DNA from 3 places in the Nocardiopsis sp. TRM 82005 genome. Region 1 is predicted to be linked to each of the others. Evidence: predicted binding sites of a transcription regulator. Region 1 holds the regulator's gene; each other region holds the start of a gene.

What was found. The regulator HrcA, encoded in region 1, represses chaperone genes, less so after heat shock. The targets are predictions, from matches to a motif close to TTGGCACTCTCNNNNNGAGAGTGCCAA.
Region 2: a site for HrcA is predicted at 2,200-2,226, ahead of groES (co-chaperone GroES). Genes of this name have one in related genera too.
Region 3: a site for HrcA is predicted at 2,502-2,528, ahead of AC0T5L_RS24315 (FmdB family zinc ribbon protein). Genes of this name have one in related genera too.

What each region holds. Positions count from the first base shown of each region.
Region 1 is NZ_JBWDTQ010000009.1:74,885-79,159, forward strand. It holds gene AC0T5L_RS06465 (hypothetical protein) at 1-315, shown strand, start outside; gene AC0T5L_RS06470 (16S rRNA (uracil(1498)-N(3))-methyltransferase) at 419-1,156, opposite strand; gene dnaJ (molecular chaperone DnaJ) at 1,153-2,298, opposite strand; gene hrcA (heat-inducible transcriptional repressor HrcA) at 2,303-3,316, opposite strand; gene AC0T5L_RS06485 (DUF3097 domain-containing protein) at 3,497-4,275, shown strand, end outside.
Region 2 is NZ_JBWDTQ010000001.1:13,401-17,675, forward strand. It holds gene AC0T5L_RS00055 (coiled-coil domain-containing protein) at 1-381, opposite strand, end outside; gene AC0T5L_RS00060 (class I SAM-dependent methyltransferase) at 762-2,030, opposite strand; gene groES (co-chaperone GroES) at 2,353-2,661, shown strand; gene groL (chaperonin GroEL) at 2,778-4,275, shown strand, end outside.
Region 3 is NZ_JBWDTQ010000035.1:20,710-24,984, reverse strand. It holds gene glp (molybdotransferase-like divisome protein Glp) at 1-481, opposite strand, end outside; gene galU (UTP--glucose-1-phosphate uridylyltransferase GalU) at 643-1,581, opposite strand; gene AC0T5L_RS24320 (5-formyltetrahydrofolate cyclo-ligase) at 1,752-2,369, shown strand; gene AC0T5L_RS24315 (FmdB family zinc ribbon protein) at 2,546-2,914, shown strand; gene AC0T5L_RS24310 (CpaB family protein) at 3,086-3,736, shown strand; gene mscL (large conductance mechanosensitive channel protein MscL) at 3,922-4,275, shown strand, end outside.

The sequences.
Region 1 (4,275 bases):
GCGTGCCCGCCTCCCGAGGAGGGGCCCTCCCCCGCGGCGACCAGCGCTGAGGACGGGAAGGAGACCGCCGCGTCCGCCGACGAGGGCTGCGAGCCGGCCGAGGATCCCAGCACCGGTACGGGTACCGGTGGCGGCAGCGGCGACGATGACACCGGCGCAGACGACGGCGAGAGCGACGGTGGCACCGGCGGGGACCGCGATGGTGATGACACCGGTGCCGGCGACGGCGAGAGCGGCGAGGACACCGGCAGCGACGACGACAGCTCCGACACCACCGACAGCGACACCAGCGGTAAGTCGGAAACCGGGGGCTGAGCCCCCTCACACGCGTCAGAGGCGACCCCCGGACCCCGTTGAGGGTCCGGGGGCCGCCTCTGACGTCCACGGGGCCCGTGTCGTAGGACTCGGGAAGCAGCCCCTACCAGCGTCCGGTGCGCGCCTGGAGCACCGAGAGCGCGGCGACCCCGGCCGTGGACGTGCGTAGCACGCTCGGTCCCAGCAGTGCCCGGACCGCGCCCGCTCCGGCGAACGCTTCGAGTTCGGCGTCGGAGAAACCGCCCTCGGGGCCGACCACGAGGACGACTCCCGGGCCGTCGCCGCTGGGCGGTTCCAGCTCGGACAGGCGGCTGTCCCCGCCCTCGTGCAGCACGACCCCCAACTCGGCGGCGGCCAGCAGGCCGGCCACCGTGGAGAGGTCCGCGAGGTCGGCGACCTCGGGCAGCCGTCCGCGCCGGGCCTGCTTGGCCGCCTCGCGTGCGGTGGCACGCCACTTGGCCAGCGACTTGTCCGCTCGGGCACCCTTCCAGCGGGTGACGCAGCGCTCCGCCGCCCAGGGCACGACCGCATCGGCCCCGGCCTCGGTCATCATCTCCACGGCCAGCTCGCCCCGGTCGCCCTTGGGCAGCGCCTGGACCACGGTCAGGCGGGGGCGGGGCGCCGGTTCCTCCCGGCGCTCCACCACCGCGCAGACGATGTGGTCCTTGGCCACGGCGGTCACCGTGCAGCGGGCGACCAGGCCCCGGCCGTCGGACAGGTCGACGGCCTCGCCCTCCCGTATACGCCGCACCACGGCGGCGTGGTGGCCCTCAGCGCCGCCCACCGCCACCTGGTCGGCCGCGAGGTCCGCGGTCGCGACCAGGAAGACCGGCGGCGTCACTTGGTGCCGAAGGCGTCACGAATCTTGGAGAAGAAGCCACCGTGCCCGGGGCTGAAGCGACCCGGGTTCTGGTCCTCACCACGCAGTTCGGCGAACTTGCGCAGCAGCGCCTCCTGCTCCTCGTCCAGCTTGCCCGGGGTCTCCACGTCGACGCGGATGCGCAGGTCGCCCCGGCCACCGCCGTCGAGGTGGTTGATCCCCTTGCTGGGGAGGGTGATGACGTGCCCGGAGTTGGTGCCCGGGCGCAGGTCGATGTTCTCGGTCCCGTCGAGGGTGTCGAAGGAGAACGACGCGCCCAGCGCGGCAGCCGTCATGGGAACGGTCACCGTGCAGTGCAGGTCGTCGCCGCGACGCTCGAAGGTGGAGTGCGGGCGCTGGACGATCTCCAGGATGATGTCGCCGCGCGGGCCTCCGTTGGGACCGACCTCGCCCTCACCGGCGAGCTGGATGCGGGTGCCGTCGTCGACGCCCGCGGGGATCTTGACGGTCCGGGTGACCTTCTCGCGTACACGGCCCTCGCCCGCGCAGTCGCCACAGGGGTTGGTGATGATCGACCCCTGGCCTGAGCACTGCGGGCAGGGACGGGAGGTCATGACCTGCCCCAGGAAGGACCTGGTGACCTGGGAGACCTCCCCCTGTCCGTGGCACATGTCACACGTGTTGCGGTGCGACCCGGCCGCCGTCCCCTCGCCCTGGCAGGTATCGCACAGGATCGCGGTGGGGAAGGTGATCTCCTTGCTGACCCCGAACGCGGTCTCCGCCAGGTCCAGCTCGACGCGGATCTTGATGCTGCGTCCGCGGCGGACCCTCTCCCGGGGGCCGCGCCCGCCGGGCTGGCCGCCGCCGAAGAAGGCGTTCATGATGTCGTCGAAGGCGAATCCGCCCGCGCCGCCGAAGCCTCCGCCGGCACCGCCGCCGCCACCGGGGGCGTACGGGTCCTGTCCCATGTCGAACATCCGACGCTTGCTCTCGTCGGAGAGGACCTCGTAGGCCTGGGTCACCTCCTTGAAGCGCTCCTGTGTAGCGGGGTCCGGGTTGATATCCGGGTGCAGCTCGCGGGCGAGCCTCCGATAGGCCTTCTTGATCTCGTCCTTGGACGCGTCCCGACGCACCCCGAGAACCTGGTAATAGTCTCTGGCCACTGAGTTACTGTCCTGCCAAAATCTGTCCGATGTACCGAGCCACGGCGCGTACTGCTCCCATCGTTCCCGGGTAGTCCATCCGGGTGGGTCCCACCACGCCGATCTTGGCGAGCGACTGGTTTCCCACACCGTAGTCGGCCGAGACGACGGAGGTGGACCGTAGGCCCTCGTGGAAGTTCTCCGCGCCGATGCGCACCGTGAGCATCGACGGGTCCTTCGCCTCTCCCAACAAACGGATGAGAACCATGTTCTCTTCCAGTGCCTCCAGGACGCCCCGCAGGCTGGCGGTGAAGTCGACGGCGGCGAGGTTGGCCGTCCCGGCGAGGACGAGCTTCTCCTCATGCCGTTCGACAAGGCTCTCCAGTAGGACGGAGAGGACCGAAACCGCCATATGGCGGTGTTCGGGCGGGACCTGGGAAGGCAGGTCCTCCACCGCGTCGGGCACGTCGCCGAGGTGAAGCCCGGCGATAGCCCGGTTGAGCATGCCGCGCAGGTCGTTGACGGTGGTTTCCTTGATCATGCCCAGACCGTCGATGACACGCTGTTCGACACGGCCCGTGTTGGTGATCACGACCATCATGACCCGCTGTCCCCCGAGGGGGATCAGCTCCACGTGCTGGACCGACGAGCGGGTCAGCGAGGGGTACTGGACGATCGCGACCTGACGGGTGAGCTGGGCGAGGAGCCGCACCGTGCGGGCGACGATCTCGTCCAGGTCCACGGCACCTGTGAGAAAGGACTCGATGGCGCGCCGCTCCGCGGTTGAGAGCGGTTTGACCGAGGAGAGCCGGTCGACGAAGAGCCGGTACCCCTTGTCCGTGGGTACCCGCCCCGCACTGGTGTGCGGCTGGGTGATGTAACCGTCTTCCTCCAGGGCGACCATGTCGTTGCGGATCGTCGCCGGGGAGACACCGAGCCTGCGCCGGTCGGCTAGGGCCTTGGATCCCACGGGCTCGTTGGTGTTGACGAAGTCCTCAACGACGGCACGCAGGACCGCGAGCTTGCGCTCGTCCAGCAACTCGCCACCTCCTGGCACTCCATGGTCCTTAGTGCTAATTCTATGCCCAGCCGCAAACCCGACTGGCTACCCGTGGGTAGTAACGCCGGGGAACGGCCCCTTCCTTTCTCCCCGGCGGATCGGCGGCGCGCGCCAACAGCGCCGAAGCGGCCGGGCCCCGCACCAGTAGACTGCACGACCGTGGCAACCAAGGGAACCAGCCGTTACGGCCGTGACGTGCTCGCAGGGGACTGGCGCAGACCGAGGAAGAGAGTCGTGCGCGAGGTGTCCCTGGCCCGCGACCTGGTCGTGGAGGACGCCGACGAGACGTTCTGCGGAGCCGTGGTGGCCTGGGACAAGGCGACCGTGACCCTGGAGGACCGGCACGGCCGACGACGAGTGTTCGACCTCGCTCCGGCCGCGTTCCTGGTCGACGGCGAACCGGTCACGCTCGTGCGCCCCGCAGCGACCCCGCGGGGGCCGCTGCGCAGCGCCTCCGGGTCGGTGGCCGTGCCCGACGCGCGGGCGCGCACGGCCCGGGAGAGCCGGATCTACGTGGAGGGCGTCCACGACGCCGAACTGGTGGAGAAGGTCTGGGGCCACGACCTGCGCGTCGAGGGGGTGGCCGTGGAGTTCCTGGAGGGAATCGACGACCTGCCCTCGATCGTGGCGGACTTCTCCCCCGGACCCGGCAGGCGCCTGGGAGTCCTGGTGGATCACCTGGTCCCGGGATCCAAGGAGACCCGGATCGCCGAGCGGGTGTGCGGCGAGCACGTGCTGGTGGTCGGCCATCCCCACGTCGACGTGTGGCAGGCGGTGCGTCCGCGGGCCGTGGGTATCGCTGGCTGGCCCGAGGTGCCGCGCGGCCTCCCTTGGAAGGAGGGGGTCGTGCGGGCCCTGGGGTGGCGGATGGAGACGGGTGAGGCGTGGCGCCGGATCCTGGGCTCGGTCCGTACCTATGCTGATCTGGAGCCATCCCT
Region 2 (4,275 bases), on a different contig from region 1:
CGCGGTGTCCAGGTGCCCGGCGACGCGGTGGGTGTCGGCACGGAGGGAGGGCATGTCCGACAGGGGCTTGACCTGTTGACCGAGGACCTCTATGTGCTCGGCGAGGGTCTCCGCCCATTCCGGCGGCCGGGCCAGGAAATCGTCGACACGGCTGTTGACCGTGGCGACCGACTCGGAGAGGGCGGTGAGCTCGCGCTCGCGCAGTTCGCGGAGCAGCCACTCCATGCCCTCGAGGCGCTGGCGCATCTCCTCGCTGACCACGCCCTGCGACTTCTGCTCGGAGACGTGCTCCTGGGCGGCCTGAGAGAGCAGGTCGCGCATCCGGTCGGAGATCCCGGCCTGACCTCCCTCATTGAGGAAGTTGTGATTGGTCTGTTCCACCGAGGTGCTCCTTATTTTTCTGGCGCTCCCGTGCCTGCCTGAGGGGGAACGGACGGTGGGTTCCGGACAGGACGGGTTCTCGATGGTCCCCGGGCGGGCGGCGCTCCCGCATCGGTACTGCCTCATCGTAACTTTAGCGTGACTGTGTGTATACACAAGAGGCGAGGTCCATGTCCTGGTCGAACCGCCGGACGGATCGAACAACCATGGCCTTCCGGGTGAACCCATGAGAAGGGAAAGAATTCAGCGGTGGCCAGTTTAACGACACGGACACCTCTATCCCCAGGGGCCGGCCAAAGATATGGGTTCGGAAGGTAACGATCTGGCCTGCCCCCGTGACCCGGGATCCGCGCCCGGCCCCCGCACCGCGCACGGGTCCCTCATACCGTGACCCGGTCCTCGACCTCGCGGCACAGCAGGCAGAAGGGCCGTTCGCCGATCCGGGTGAGCACGACGGTCACCGATTCCGGGCCGGAGGCCCGAAGCTCCCGGCGCAACTTCTCGGTGTCCACCGCCGAACCCCGCTTCTTGATCGTCACCGTCCCGGCATTCAACTTCCGCACCGCCGAACGCAGCCGTTTCAGGGAGAACGGCAGCACCTCCAGGACCTCCAGCACCCGCCACAGCGGCGAAACGACCGCGCTGTCCGCCGTGAAGTAGGCGATCCGCTCATCCAGCAAGGCGCCGTCCACCCGGGCCGCCGCCTCGGCCACCAGGTGCGAGCGCACCACGGCCGGATCCGGGTCGTACAGGTAGCGCCGGGGCCCGGCCACCGGGGCCGGGCCCCGCCCGGGGGCGGCGTCCAGGTGCGCCACCGGGCCCTCGCGGGCCAGCAGCCCCTCCCGCTCGTGCAGCACCGTCGCCCGGCGCGGCGTCCCCCCGGCCAGCGCGCCGAACCACAGCGCCGTCTCCTTCAGTTCTCCGTCCACCGAGATCCACTCGGCCGCCGCGTCATCGGGCAGCACCTCGTGCGGAATGCCCGGCGCGGCCTTGAGGCAGGCCGCCCCCGAGCCCCTGGCCAGTTCGGCCGCCACGTCCCACGGCGGGGAGTAGGCCGCCGGATCGAACACCCGGCCACGCCCGCCCCGCCGGGCCGGGTCGCAGAACAGCAGCGGGTACCGGCCGGGTACGGCCTCAGCGGCGTCGCCCTCGCGGATCCGGGCCAGGTCGGACAGCCCGAGGGCCTCGATGTTGGCGCGCGCCACGGCCGCCGTCAGCGGGTCGGCGTCCACGCCCTCCACCGGGACACCGCGCTCGGCCAGCGCCAGCAGGTCCGCGCCGATCCCGCAGCACAGGTCGCCCGCCGCGGCGCCGTCCAGGACGGAAGGGGCGGCCCGCGCCAGCCGCTCCGCGCGGTAGTCGGCCACCACCCGCCGGGTGGCCTGCTCCAGGCCGTCGGGGGTGAAGAACATCCGCTCCGCGCGTTCGCCGAGCTTGGCCCGGCCGCGCTCGCGCAGCAACACCTGGGTCAGGACCGCGTTTACCAGTTCCGACGCGGGTAGACCGGGGTCGAGGGCCGCCACGCGCGGGTCGTCGCGCAGCAGGGAGGCCGTGGTCAGCCGGTCCCGGGCGGCGGCCTTCGGGTCCACCCCCGCAAGCACCTCCCGGCCCGCGTCGGTGAGCAGCGCCTCGAAGGCGGGCACGCGCATGGGTTCCCCTCAAGCGTCGAAGAGCGGTCGTCGGAGAGCGTCCCAGGCTGGTCGCTCCGGCCGTCGCGGACGGGTCCGGCCGAAGCTCCGCCGATCCCGGGGCGACCGGTTCCCGGGCGCCCCGGGCTGGGAGGGGCCTCTCACCGGGGATCACGGTCACATTTCCATTCTGGCACTCTCGGGGGTAGAGTGCTAATCGCGACGAGGCCGGTCTGGCACCCGCGACGACAGGCCGCCGTGGTCGCCCCTTTTTCGCAGTCGGCCCGTGCATCAGTACGGGTCGCAGACAGGACACCGAAACCTTGAAGGGGGAGGTCACACAGTGTCGACCGCCACCAAGACCGTGCTGAAGCCGTTGGAGGACCGCGTCGTGGTCCGGATGCTGGAGGCCGAGCAGACCACCGCTTCCGGTCTGGTCATCCCGGACACCGCCAAGGAGAAGCCCCAGGAGGGCGAGGTCCTGGCCGTGGGCCCCGGCCGTCTCGACGACAGCGGCAAGCGCGTCGCCCTGGACGTGAACATCGGCGACGTCGTCCTCTACAGCAAGTACGGCGGCACCGAGGTCAAGTACGACGGCGAGGAGTACCTGGTTCTCTCCGCCCGCGACCTGCTCGCGGTCGTCGACAAGTAGGTCCTGACGGGGCCCGGATCGCCGGGCTCGGAGTCATCCGCATCCCGCACCGGTCGGCATATCGCCGGGCGGGCGGGATGCCCGTTTTTTGACCAGCCCAAAGAGGAAGCATTCATATGCCGAAGATCCTGGAGTTCGAGGACGACGCCCGTCGCGCTCTCGAACGGGGCGTCGACCGCCTCGCCAACGCCGTGAAGGTGACGCTCGGCCCGCGCGGCCGCAACGTCGTCATCGACAAGAAGTTCGGTGCCCCCACCATCACGAACGACGGCGTGACCGTCGCCCGTGAGATCGACTTGGACGACCCTTACGAGAACCTGGGCGCCCAGCTGGTCAAGGAGGTCGCCACCAAGACCAACGACGCCGCCGGTGACGGCACCACCACCGCGACCGTGCTCGCCCAGGCCCTCGTGCGCGAGGGTCTGCGCACCGTGGCCGCCGGCGCTTCCCCGATGTCCCTGAAGAAGGGCATCGACGCCGCCGCCAACAAGGTGTCGGAGGTCCTGCTGGAGCGCGCCCGCCCCGTGGAGGAGCGCGAGGACATCGCCTACGTCGCGACCAACTCCGCCCAGGACGCCCAGATCGGCGACATGATCGCCGAGGCGTTCGACAAGGTCGGCAAGGACGGCGTCATCACGGTGGAGGAGGCCCCGACCTTCGGTCTGGACCTGGACTTCACCGAGGGCATGCAGTTCGACAAGGGCTACATCTCGCCCTACTTCGTCACCGACGGCGACCGCCAGGAGGCGGTGCTGGAGGACACGCTGGTCCTGATCCACCAGGGCAAGATCAGCAACCTCAACGAGCTGCTGCCCCTGCTGGAGAAGGTTCTCCAGAGCAAGAAGCCGCTGCTCATCATCGCCGAGGACATCGAGGGCGACGCACTGGGCGCCCTGGTGCTGAACAAGATCCGCGGCACGCTCAACGTCGCCGCGGTCAAGGCGCCCGGCTTCGGAGAGCGCCGCAAGGCCATGCTCCAGGACATCGCCGTCCTCACCGGCGGCCAGGTCATCGCCGAAGAGGTCGGCCTGACCCTGGACAACGCCGACGTCGACACGCTCGGCAGCGCCCGCCGTGTCACCGTCACCAAGGACACCACCACCATCGTGGACGGTGCCGGTGAGCAGTCCGAGGTCGAGGACCGCGTTCGCCAGATCCGCAAGGAGATCGAGGCGAGCGACTCCGACTGGGACCGCGAGAAGCTCCAGGAGCGCCTGGCCAAGCTCGCGGGCGGCGTGTCCGTCCTGCGCGTGGGCGCGGCCACCGAGGTGGAGCTCAAGGAGAAGAAGCACCGCCTCGAGGACGCCATCTCGGCGACCCGCGCGGCCATCGAGGAGGGCATCGTCGCCGGTGGCGGCGCCTCCCTGGTGCACGCCGTGTCCGCACTGGACGACCTCGACCTGACCGGCGAGGAGGCCACCGGTGTGGCGATCGTCCGCCGCGCCCTGGTCGAGCCCGCCCGCTGGATCGCCGAGAACGCGGGCGCCCAGGGCTACGTGGTCACCCACCGCGTGGCGGAGATGGAGGTCGGTCACGGCTACAACGCCACGACCGGCGCCTACGGCGACCTGACCGCCGAGGGCATCATCGACCCGGTCAAGGTCTCCCGCTCCG
Region 3 (4,275 bases), on a different contig from region 1:
CGCCCATCTCTCCGGGACCGATCCGCGCACCGGACCGCAGTACGGTGGCGCCCTCGGTGACGTCGTCACCGGCACGGCGCACGGCGTTGCCCACCTTGACCGGACGGTCGACGGCCATCCTGGCCGTGCCGCCGTCAGTCCACTCGACCGGGACAACCGCGTCAGCCCCGGAGGGCATGGGCGCGCCGGTCATGATGCGGGCGCACATGCCCGGCAGGACCGCGGTCGGGGAGGGGTCCCCCGCCGGGATGTCGGCTACCACCGGCAGCCTTACGGGGGTGTCGGGGGCGGCCGACTCCAGGTCGGCGGCGTGCACGGCGTACCCGTCCATGGACGAGTTGTCGAAGCCCGGCAGCGACACGGGCGAGGTGACGGCCTCCGCCAACACGGCGCCGTGCGCCTGGAGCAGGTCCAGTTCGGACGGCTCGGGTTCGGCGGTCAGAGCCAGGACATCGGCGACGTGCTGTTCGACGCTCTTCACGGTGTTCCTCCCGGTTCGCGGTTTCTTGGTGGCGCGTCCCCCGCGCCTCGGGAGACGTCCCACGCCCCATTCTTGCCGCGTCCGGCCCTCAGCGCGGCGGTCCCGGCCCCCTCGCGCCCCGTTCGTCGGCCGGGGGCGCTGGTCAGAGCACCGCCGGACCCTCAGGAGCGTCCCGCCTCCTTGCGGTCGACGAAGTCGCGCAGCCAGGGCAGCAGCTCCTCGGCGAGATCGGGGCGGCGGCAGGCGAAGTCCACCACCGTGCGGATGTAGTCGGCCTTGTTGCCGGTGTCGTAGCGGCGGCCGCGGAACAGGACACCGTGCACCGTGCCCCCGTCCTCGGGTTTGCGCCGGGCCAGCTCACGCAAGGCGTCGGTGAGCTGGATCTCGCCGCCGCGTCCGGGCGGTGTCTCGTGCAGGACGGGAAAGACCGCCGGGTCGCAGACGTAGCGGCCGATGATCGCCCAGCGGCTCGGCGCCTGCTCCGGTGCGGGCTTCTCGACCAGGTCGGTGACGGTGACGACGTCGTCCTCGTCGGTGGGCTCGATGCCCGCGCACCCGTACAGCGACACCTGTTCAGGCTCCACCTCCATGAGCGCGACGACGCTACCGCCGTGCTTCTCCCGGACCTCGATCATGCGGCACAGCAGGTCGGCGGACTCGATGAGGTCGTCGCCCAGCAGCACGGCGAACGGGTTGTCGCCCACATGCGCCTCCGCGCACAGCACGGCGTGGCCCAGGCCGCGCGGCTCTCCCTGGCGGACGTAGTGCATCTGGGCGAGGTCGCTGGACTCGCGCACCGACCGCAGGCGCGCGCTGTCCCCCTTGGCCTCCAGGGCCTCCTCCAGCTCGTAGGCCCGGTCGAAGTGGTCCTCGATGGAGCGCTTGCTGCGGCCCGTGATCATCAGTACGTCCTGGAGGTCGGCGGCGACCGCCTCCTCCACGACGTACTGGATCGCGGGCTTGTCCACGATCGGCAGCATCTCCTTGGGCGTGGCCTTGGTCGCGGGCAGGAACCGCGTGCCGAGGCCGGCGGCGGGCACGACCGCCTTCGTGACGGGTACCGGACCGGAGGGCCGCTTCTGGTTGGTGGAGTCGTTCATGTCGGCACCTTAGGCCAGTCCCCCGCCATCTCGGCGTCCCCACACACTGGCGGGTGTCAAGAAGTTCCGGCGGTTTCGGGCGAAGGAGAGGGAATCGCCATCCGGTGTTCACCGCACGTGGTAACCGGCTGGGCGGACGGCCCGGGCCGCGGCGGTGCCACACTGGGGCCATGGAAGAGAGCGAACGGCGCGCGGCCAAGCGGCGGCTGCGTGAGGGGTTCCTGGAGCGGCGGCGGGCTCGCGGCCCCGAGGACCGTGCCCGGGTCGGCTCGGCGGTCCGCGACACCCTCATGGGCCTGCCGTGGCTGGCCATGGGCGGAACGGTCGCTTGCTACTACTCCGTCGGCGGCGAACCCGACACCCGCAAGCTGGTGACGGCGCTGTGGAAGCGCGGCACGTACGTGTTGCTGCCCGTGTTCCTGCCCGGCGGCCACCTGGACTGGGCGGCCTTCGACGGACCGGACACCCTGGCCCCGGCGGGGCACGGACTGCTGGAGCCGGTCGGCCACCGGTACGGGCCGGAGGCGCCGGCCCGGGCGGACGCGGTGGTCTGCCCGGCGCTGGCCGTGGACCGCCGGGGAACACGGCTGGGGCGCGGCGCCGGATGCTACGACAGGGCCCTCGCCCGCAAGGGTCCGCACGCCCCCGCGATCGCCCTGGTCCACGACGAGGAGTTCGTGGAGTCACTGCCCGCTGAGCCGCACGATCTCCCGGTGGACGCCGTACTCACCCCGGAAGGCGGCCTGCGGGTGTTCGACGCGGGCGTGTGGCCCGGAGAACGGACCTGAACGGGATGAATCCCACTCCCGGAAGCGTTGTCGCTGGCGGTCGCGCGACGACGATCCGGCATCCTGCCCCCGGCGTCCGTCCGTGTTCGGTGCCAGACCCTGTTACGGCTCCGGTCGGCGAGCGCGTACTATTTAGCAGTCAACGGGCGAGAGTGCCAGCAAGGAGGACCCGAACAGTGCCTACGTACCAGTACGCGTGCACCGAGTGCGACGGCCAGATGGAGGTCGTGCAGAGGTTCAGCGACGACGCACTGACCGTCTGCCCCGAGTGTGAGGGACGCCTGCGCAAGGTGTACTCCGCCGTGGGCATCGTGTTCAAGGGCTCCGGCTTCTACCGCACCGACAGCGGGAAGAGCTCCAACAGCTCCGTACTGACCGGCTCCGGCGAGGGCAAGGACGGCGGCGACTCCACGGCCTCCGACTCCTCGTCCTCCTCCGACTCCTCGTCCTCGGACGCCAAGGGCTCCTCCGCCGGCTCCGAGCCCAGCACCAAGAGCACGTCCGGCAACAGCTCCAGCTCCAGCAGCACCACCGCAGCCAGCTGAGCGACCGGGCCGTTGACCGCCACCGCGCCGCCGAGGACTCGGCGGCGCTTGGCATGTCCTGCCCCACGGGGTGAGGACACGCGCTCCGCCGGCGTCCCGCCCGGAGGACCGTCCCTGACAAGGGCCTGTGGACAACGCCCGAACGGCCCCTTCGCGGCCTAGCGTTGAACCATGACCGAACCCCCTCCCCCCTACCGGCACCGCCGTGCGGTCATCCGCCTCCTGGACCGGTACCGGCGCGTCCTCGCCGCCCTCCTGACCGCCGCTGCGCTCGTCAGCGCCGTCCTGGCCGTGCGACCCCTCCCCGAGCCCACCACCCGGGTCCTCGTCGCCTCCCGTGATCTCGACGCCTCGGCTCCCCTCGCCGAACGCGACCTCGCCGAACTGTCCCTCTCCACCGGCGCCGTGCCGAGCGGCGCCCTGGCGGCCGACGCCCCGACGGCCGGATCCCTCCTCAACGCCCCGGTACGTCGCGGCGAGGTGATCACCGACGCCCGCCTCTCCGATCCGCCCGCGCGCCCGTACGGGACCGACCTGGTCGCCGCCCCGGTCCGGGTCGCCGATCCCGGCACGGCGGGCCTGCTCTCCCCGGGCAGCCGGGTGGACGTCCTCGCCGCCGGCGGCCACGACGAGTTCGCGCCCGCCCGTGCGGGACCCGCCGTGGAGGTGGTCAGCGACCGTCCCGTCCTCGCCCTTCCGGACGGGACCGGCCAGGGCGGCGAGGGAGGCGCGCTGATCCTCATCGCCGCCACACCCGCCGAGGCCAGGAGCCTGGCGGGCCACGCCACCGCCTCACGGCTGTCCGTCACCATCCGCGGTTGACCGCCGGTCCGCGCGGGGCACGGGGCCGACCGTGCGTCACGCGGGCCCTCCCCCTGCCGCTCCGTCCACGCATGTTCGCCGCGCACGGTCAGGGTGATAGAAGTACCACGCACAGTAAGCGCTCCGCCCCGGCTTCCGGGGCAGAGCACTCGCGCCAACGAGAACAAGTTCGACAAGGCTGTCCCATGCAAGGCTTCAAGAAGTTCCTGTTCCGGGGAAACCTGGTGCAGCTGGCGATCGCGGTCGTGATCGGCTCGGTCTTCGCCAACCTCATCGACGCGTTCACCGAGGGATTCATCACCCCGCTGCTCGGGATCTTCGGCGGTGCCCCCGCCTTCGGCGACCTCTACTTCGAGGTCAACGGGAGCCGCTTCCTGTACGGGGCGTTCATCGACGCGCTGATCTCGTTCCTGATCACCGCCGCGGTCCTGTACTTCCTCGTGGTCCTGCCCGTCGCCAAGGCCCTGGAACGGTTCGCCAGGGCCGAGGAGGCCACCGTCCGCGCGTGCCCCCACTGCTTCAGCGAGATCGACAAGAAG